DNA from 2 places in the Vagococcus hydrophili genome. Region 2 is predicted to be linked to the other one. Evidence: predicted binding sites of a transcription regulator. Region 2 holds the regulator's gene; the other holds the start of a gene.
The links. Region 2 encodes HrcA, which represses chaperone genes, less so after heat shock. Its sites were predicted from a motif close to TTAGCACTCNNNNNNNNNGAGTGCTAA; they were not measured.

Region 1: the regulator HrcA is predicted to act here: its motif matches at 1,805-1,831, upstream of groES (co-chaperone GroES).

The regions. Positions count from the first base shown of each region.
Region 1 covers NZ_CP049887.1:678,475-682,919, reverse strand. Annotated here, with positions in the region: gene groL (chaperonin GroEL) at 1-1,451, opposite strand, end outside; gene groES (co-chaperone GroES) at 1,481-1,765, opposite strand; gene G7082_RS03280 (CPBP family intramembrane glutamic endopeptidase) at 1,936-2,574, shown strand; gene G7082_RS03275 (redox-sensing transcriptional repressor Rex) at 2,660-3,304, opposite strand; gene G7082_RS03270 (ABC-F family ATP-binding cassette domain-containing protein) at 3,492-4,445, shown strand, end outside.
Region 2 covers NZ_CP049887.1:2,825,028-2,829,472, reverse strand. Annotated here, with positions in the region: gene hemW (radical SAM family heme chaperone HemW) at 1-49, shown strand, start outside; gene G7082_RS13880 (YfcC family protein) at 381-1,907, opposite strand; gene hrcA (heat-inducible transcriptional repressor HrcA) at 2,186-3,232, shown strand; gene grpE (nucleotide exchange factor GrpE) at 3,247-3,762, shown strand; gene dnaK (molecular chaperone DnaK) at 3,791-4,445, shown strand, end outside.

The DNA of each region.
Region 1 (4,445 bases), 900 kb from region 2:
TTTACCCACTCATCTGTTTTAGCGTTGTAACCAACACCGTGATCAGCTTGTTTTAATTTATCAACAATCACTGAACCTTCTAATCCAGCGTTTTCAGCGATTTGACGAACTGGTTCTTCTAAAGCACGTAAAACAATTTTCACACCAGTAGCTTCGTCCCCAGTAACATCGATTTCAGCTAATTTAGGTAAAACATTAACGAATGCTGTACCACCACCAGAAACGATACCTTCTTCAACGGCTGCACGAGTAGCGTTTAAAGCATCTTCAATGCGTAGTTTTAATTCTTTTAATTCTGTTTCTGTTGCAGCACCAACTTTAACCACGGCAACTCCGCCAGCTAATTTAGCTAAACGTTCCTGTAGTTTTTCACGGTCAAAATCAGAAGTTGTTTCAGCGATTTGAGAACGGATTAACGCTACTCGGTTGCTGATGACTTCTTTGTTTCCGCCACCTTCAACGATAACAGTGCTATCTTTATCGATAACCACTTTACTTGCTGTACCTAAAGCTTCGATTGTTGTTTCTTTCAAGTCTAAGCCTAATTCGTCAGTAATTACTGTTGCGCCAGTAAGTGTTGCGATATCTTCAAGCATTTCTTTACGGCGATCACCAAACCCAGGAGCTTTAACAGCCGCTACGTTAAATGTTCCACGGATTTTATTTAATACAAGTGTTGGTAAAGCTTCCCCATCAACGTCATCAGCAATAATTAATAACGGTTTGTTTTGTTGTAAAATTTGTTCAAGTAAAGGCAAGATATCTTGAATACTTGAGATTTTTTTATCTGTAATTAAAAGGTATGGATTTTCTAAGACAGCTTCCATTTTATCGTTATCAGTTACCATGTATTGTGATAAGTAACCACGATCAAATTGCATTCCTTCAACCACGTCTAATTCTGTTTCGATTCCTTTTGATTCTTCAATCGTAATAACGCCGTCGTTACCAACTTTTGCCATTGCTTGAGAAATTAAGTCACCGATTGTGTCACTTCCTGAAGAGACTGCCGCAACTTGTGCGATAGCTTCTTTTGAATCAACTTGTTTAGAAATGGCGTGTAATTCTTCAACAGCCTTTTTAGTTGCAAGTTCAATCCCGCGACGAATCCCAATTGGGTTAGCGCCAGCAGTCACGTTTTTAAGTCCTTCACGAACGATAGCTTGAGTTAAGACAGTGGCAGTTGTTGTACCGTCACCTGCGATGTCGTTTGTTTTAGAAGCAACTTCGGCTACTAATTGAGCACCCATGTTTTCAAAACGGTCTTCTAATTCAACTTCCTTAGCGATTGTAACGCCGTCATTTGTAATTAATGGAGAACCAAATGATTTGTCTAAAACAACGTTACGTCCTTTAGGTCCTAATGTTACTTTAACAATATCAGCTAATGTATCAACACCACGCATCATTGAACTACGTGCGTCTTCTGAAAATTTAATATCTTTTGCCATGATTAATCATTCACCTCATAAATTATTTTTTATTCTACGATTGCGATAATATCTTTTTCATGAAGGATTAGGTATTCTTTTCCATCATGTTTTACTTCTTGACCAGTATATTTTTCAAATAAAACAGTTTGGTTAACTGCTACTGTTACGGGTAATGTTGTTCCGTTGTCTAAAGTACGTCCTTGTCCAACAGCTACAATCACACCTGATTGTGATTTTTCTTTTGATGCAGATGTTAAAACAATGCCACCTACAGATTTTTCTTCTTCTTCTTTAACTTCGATAATGACGCGATCGCCTAATGGTTTTAACAATTGATATCCCTCCGAATATAAAAGATAATTTTTACTTCTTTAGCACTCGTCAATACGGAGTGCTAAACTACTCTTACATCATACCTATAAAAAAATATTTTTGCAAGAATTTTGATGAGTTGTGGCTTTTTTCTATGGTATGATGAAGAAAAATATCTGGAGATGGTTTTATGAATATTAATAAAAATACGCTATTAAGTGTTTTTATTTTTTTAGGCGTTTTAAATAGTCCACTTTTATTTTCTGCTTTAACTGTACCAAAAGGTATGCTGACTAACTTAACCGCTGTGATGTATCTATTGGGGGCAGTTGTGCTAACCATAATAAATATGAAGACTAAAAAAGAAAGCACGATGTCAGAAAGAAACATGCCGCTTTCTAAAATTATCTTGATCGGCTTACTTGGAATTATCATGAGTTGGTTTTTACAAATTATTATAGGAATGTTTGAGATGATTGTCTTAAAACAAACGACAGGATCACAAAATACGCAAGATATAGCTAACATGGTACGAGCTTCGCCATTTTTTATTTTGGCAGTGACAATAGCAGGACCGATTATGGAAGAATTTATCTTTCGCTTTAGTTTGATTAATTTTTTGAATCAAAAGTTGAATGTGTGGTGGAGTGCTATTATCAGTTCGGCAATCTTTTCTGTGATGCACGGAGATGGTCATTTTTTACTGTATGGCGGTTTAGGCTTTTTCTTCTTTCTACTATATAAAAAAACAGGTTCAATTTTAACGACGATAATAGCCCATGCTGGAATGAATACGCTGGTGATTTTATTGCAATTGACGATGAATTAAAAAATGTATTTAGAAGTATTGCCTTTTGAATAATAAAAAAAGCATTCATTTATCCTAAAATTTAGGATAAATGAATGTTTTTTATTTAATCTTCTTTGTTTTCTTTGTAGTGTGATAAGAAGTAAATTAATGTTTGCATTTCGTTTGTTAAGTCCACATTTTGAACTTGAACGTGATCAGGAACATTAAGACGAACAGGTGTAAAGTTCATAATCCCTTTAACGCCAGCTTCAACTAAACGATCTGCGTTTTCTTGAGCAGAGTGTGTTGGAACAGTTAAAATAGCAACTTCAATGTGTTGTTCTTTCACTTGTTGAACTAACTCGCTAGAAGAATAAACAGGCACACCGTCCAAAATGCGACCAACGATATCTTCGTCGATTTCAAAAGCAGCACTAATACGGATGCTGTCGCTTTGGTGGAAACGGTAGTTAATTAGAGCGTGACCTAAATTACCCACACCAACTAAAGCAACGTTCGTTAATTTATCTTCGTTTAATGTTTTAGCAAAAAAGTTCATTAAACTTTCTACATCGTAACCATAGCCACGTTTTCCTAATTCTCCAAAGTATGAAAAATCACGACGGATAGTAGCGCTATCCACTTTCACAGCTTCACTTAATTCAGTAGATGAAACTTTGTTCTTTCCTGAATCAAATAAAAATTTTAAATATCGATAGTATAAAGGCAAGCGTTTTGCTGTTGCCTTTGGAATGACAGCTTCTTTCATATTTTTTCCCTCACTTATTATAATAAACATTAAGCATTGTTATAATCTTCACGTTAATAGAATACAGTCTCCATTAATTAAATGCAATTTTTACGCTTGGAAAAGATGACAATAATCACAATTGAATGAGCATCTAGCGTAAATTATATGATAAACTAAGCAAAGAATACTAAAGGTGGAGAATGAGATGATTTTATTACAAGCAAATCAGGTAGCGCGTCTTTTTGGTGACGAGGTGCTATTTCAAAATATACAATTAGAAGTTCAAGATAGAAGTCGAATTGCTTTAGTCGGTCGTAATGGGGCAGGTAAATCAACATTATTAAAAATATTAGCTGGCATTGAGGAAGCTGATCAAGGATCAATTTCTAAAACGAAAGACTTAACAATCGGATATTTAGATCAACATACTGGTCTTGAATCAACCAAAACAATTTGGGAAGAGATGTTAACTGTTTTTGAACCGATTCAAAAAATGGAACGTCGTTTAAGAGCCCTTGAAGCTCAAATATCAGATATCACTGTACAAGAAAATGCGAAACAATATGAGCAAGTTTTAAATGAATACGATCGTCTTCAGCATGAATTTAATGATTTAAATGGCTACGGTTATGAATCGGAAATTAAATCTGTGCTCCATGGTTTTAGATTTGATGAAAGTTATTTAGATCACTTGATTAGTAACTTATCTGGTGGGCAAAAAACACGTCTAGCTTTGGCTAAGTTATTACTGGAAAAACCTTCATTATTGATTTTAGATGAGCCGACCAACCACTTGGACATTGAAACATTGGGTTGGTTAGAAAATTATCTTCAAAATTATCGAGGGGCTTTATTAATGGTTTCTCATGACCGTTATTTCCTAGATAAAATCGTTCAAGAAGTGTATGAAATTAGCCGCATGAAAATGAGTCATTATAAAGGAAATTATAGCCGTTATTTGGATCAAAAGGCAGAACGTTTAGAGCGAGAATGGAAAGAATTTGAAAAACAACAAGTGGAGATTTCAAAATTAGAAGATTTTGTAGCGCGAAATTTAGTCCGAGCATCGACAACAAAACGAGCTCAAAGTCGAAGAAAACAGTTAGAGAAAATGGACCGAATGGATAAACCACAAGGGGATGAAAAATCAGCAAAATTC
Region 2 (4,445 bases):
AGGTCTGATTTTAGGGAATGAAGTTTTTAAAGAATTTTTAATATCATAATAAAAAGGTTTAGGAAGTAAAGTGAAAACTTAATTCCTAAACCTTCTTTGTTAATACTTGGAGCAAAACGCCTTTTTCATCACGCTGTGTAGTCCGGAATAAAAAATCTGCTCCTTCGGTAACTTCAGGAATGACTAATAATCCAAAAAGCGCGGATTATTAGTCATTCCTTCCAGTTACTCGGAGCAAAACGATTTTTTATTCACTCTATGTAGTCCGGATTCAAAAGGCAGCTCCTACGGCAGTTTCAGAAACTAAAATCAATTCAAAGAGCACGAATTGTTTTTAATTTCTTCCAACTGCTTGGAGCAAAACGCCTTTTTCATCACGCTTATAAATAAACACCTATCGCCAATAATATAATAGAAACAATAGCAATAGCGATCATTAGTTTCATGACGAATTTTACCCATTTATCAAAGGTGATTTCAACCATAGCAAGTGATGCTAGGACTAATCCGGTTGGGGCGATAAATGAAATGATTCCTTGTCCCCAGTTATAGGCATCAATTACAAGAGCACGGTCTACATTAACGACATCTGCTAATGGTGCCATAATTGGCATAGACAATACCGCAAGTCCAGAAGATGATGGAATAAAGAAGCCTAGTAAGATGTAAACAAAGTATAAAACGGTTGTAAAGACTGGCCCTTTCATACTCGAAACGCCATTACTTAATTGATACATCAATGTGTCACTAATCATGGCATTTTCCATGATAATAGTTACTCCACGAGCTAAGGCAATAACTAAAGCAACGCTTAGTAATTCACTAGCGCCAGTAACAAATTCACCAACGAAAGTTTTTTCATTCAAGCCAGAAATTAACGCTAGGATAAAGGTGATTAATAGGAATAATGAAGAAATTTCAACGAACATCCAGTTTAATTCTTTTACCCCGTAAACCATGACAACAAAACCTAAAGCAAAAATAATTAACATTAATTTTTTTCTTAAATCAAAAACAGGTATTTCTGCATCCGTGTCACTGTGTAAGAATTTTTTCTCTAACATTTCTTTTTGATCATAAATAAGGGATGTTTCAGGATTTTTACGTACTCTCTCAGCGTAACGAACAGTATAGGCAATACACATTAGAGTTCCGATGATTAACATTGCAAGACGTAAGCCCATTCCATCGGTAAACGTAACCCCTGCTGTATTACTAGCAATAACGATTGAAAATGGATTGACCGTTGAACCAAGTGTTCCAATACAACTTCCTAAGTAAATAGTAGCGATGGCAACGAGAGCGTCATATCCTGCTGCAATAAAAATCGGTACTAAAATTGGATAAAAGGCAATGGTTTCTTCAGCTAAACCAAAAGTTGTTCCTCCAATTGAAATTAATGTCATTGTTAAAATGATTAACCACTTTTCACGGCCATTTAATTTTTTGGACAGAGAATTCATTCCCGCAGCAAATGCCCCGGTTTTATTAATGATACCAATGATCCCCCCAAGAATAAGAACAAAGGTGATAACACTAATACTTTCTTCTAGTCCTTGAATCGGTGCGTTTAGAAATTCTTTAACTGCCCCGAAGAAACCATGATTTTCACGTTCTAATTCTTCATAGGAGTTAGGAATTGCGACAGGTTTATAGACTGAACCGTCTTTAAACTTATCGAGATTTGTGTTGATACCGTATTTATCAAGAGTAGCTTGGTTGCCGGGTTCAACACTTGTTTCGCCTTTGGGTTCAGTTAGAACAAATTCTTTTTTGTCCATGTCGTAACTTAAGGTAGCGTACTTACCAGCGGGGATGAAATAAGTTAAAATCATCACTAATAATAATACCAACAAAATAACCGTGTAAGCACTTGGAAAACTAAACTTTTTCTTTTCTTTTGCCATTGAAACTGCCTCCTTAATATTTATTTAATAATTATATCTAATTTTTATGGAGTATGAGTTGATTTGGAAAATCCGTTTAAAATCACATGTGAAAAGGCTTAACTTATAAATAGAAGTTCTGTCTTAATTCTCATAATCATAAAAATTAGCACTCGAAAGATAAGAGTGCTAAAAAAATGATGGATTATTGTTGACAATAAAATTATAACTTGATATATTAGTAAATGTAGTTAGCACTTAGTAAATAAGAGTGCTAATGTAAAAAGAAGGTGATGATAATGTTAAGTGATAGACAACTCGCTATTTTACATTTACTGGTAAAAATTTATACAGAGACTGGTATTCCAGTAGGCTCTAAAACGTTAATGAATGAAGGGATTAAAGCAAGTTCTGCGACGATCAGAAATGATTTAGTGAAGTTAGAAGAACTAGAGCTTATTCAAAAAACACATTCATCTTCAGGACGAGTTCCTTCTATAAAAGGGTATCGTTATTATGTGGATCATTTAATGCAACCTGCTGAAATATCCCAAAATGAGATTGTTAAGATTCGTCAATTGCTAGATAGAAGATACAATGCGACGAATGAGATTATCGAACAATCTGCTAATATTTTATCTGACTTAACTAGCTATACAGCATTTTCCTTAGGTCCAGAAGTTAAAGAACGCAGATTAACAGGTTTTAGGATTGTCCCTCTTAATCGGAATCAATTGATTGCGATTATCGTGACGGACCAAGGTTATGTAGAGAGCCAAGTTTTTTCAATTCCTGAAACAATTAGTTCTGAGGATATTGAGAAAATGACGCGCATCATTAATGATCGTTTAGTAGGCGAGAGTTTACTAACGGTGTACCACAAGTTAAGAACAGAAATTCCTTTAGTTTTACAAAGGTATTTCTCCAATTCATCACACGTCTTGTACTTGTTCGAAGAAGTTTTTAATCAAGCTTTTGATGATCAAGTTTACATTAGTGGTGGTATGAATTTACTTGATTCAGGGATGTTAAATGATATCTCAGAATTTAAATCCATTTATTCGTTAATTAGTGATTCGGATCAGTTAACCGAACTATTATTGCCTGATACAACAGGGATTGATATTCGTATTGGTAACGAGATTCCCAATGAATTACTTTTAAATATGAGTTTAATCACTGCTTCTTATGAAGTGCCGCAACATGGTAAAGGCGTGATTGCTCTGTTAGGACCAACCAGTATGTCCTATTCAAAACTATTAGGCTTAGTTAATGTCTTTACAGATGAGTTATCAGGTCACTTGGATTCGTATTACCGAGGCTTAGATAATTCAATTAGGAATTAAGCATTTGAAAGGAGATGGATGATTTGAAGAAAGAAGAAATTGAAGAACTTGAAAACGAAGAAGCATCTACTGAAGTAACAGAAGAAATTTCAGTTGAAGAAACGTTAAAACAAGAATTAAGTGACATGGAGGACAAGTTCCTACGTGCCCAAGCTGAGATTGTTAACATGCGTAATCGTAATAACAAAGAACGTGAGGATGCTGCCAAGTATCGTGCACAAAACTTAGCAACAGGATTACTTAATTCATTAGATAACCTGGATCGTGCTCTTGAAATTGAAACACAAGACGAAGGCATGAAAAAAGGGATTGAGATGGTAAGAGAAGGAATGATTCACGCGTTAAAAGAAGCCAATGTTGAAGAAATTCAAGCATTAGGTGAAACGTTTGATCCTAATAAACATCAAGCGGTACAAACATTACCAGCATCTGAAGGTCAAGCTGCAGATGAAATAATCCAAGTATTGCAAAAAGGTTATATTTTACATGACCGTGTCTTAAGACCGACAATGGTTATTGTTGCACAATAAAAAATAAAAATTAAGGGAGATTTTTAATATGAGTAAAATTATCGGAATTGATTTAGGAACAACAAACTCTGCAGTATCAGTATTAGAAGGCGGAGAAGCAAAAATTATCGCAAACCCAGAAGGAAACAGAACAACTCCTTCAGTTGTATCATTTAAAAATGGAGAAATCCAAGTCGGTGAAGTTGCTAAACGTCAAGCAGTAACTAACCCAAATACAATCGCATCTATCAAACGCCATATCGGTGAAGTTGGCTTTAAAGAAGAAGTAGAAGGAAAAACTTATACACCACAAGAAATCTCAGCAATGATTTTACAATACCTAAAAGGTTTCGCTGAAGATTACTTAGGCGAAAAAGTTGATAAAGCAGTTATCACTGTACCTGCATACTTTAATGACGCGCAACGTCAAGCAACAAAAGACGCTGGTAAAATCGCTGGTTTAGAAGTAGAACGTATTGTTAACGAACCTACTGCAGCAGCTTTAGCTTACGGTTTAGATAAAACAGATAAAGAAGAAAAAGTTTTAGTATTTGACCTTGGTGGTGGTACATTTGACGTTTCTATCCTTGAATTAGGTGACGGCGTATTCGACGTATTATCAACTGCAGGAGATAACAACTTAGGTGGGGATGACTTTGACGAAAAAATCATCGCTCATTTAGTAGAAGAATTCAAAAAAGAAA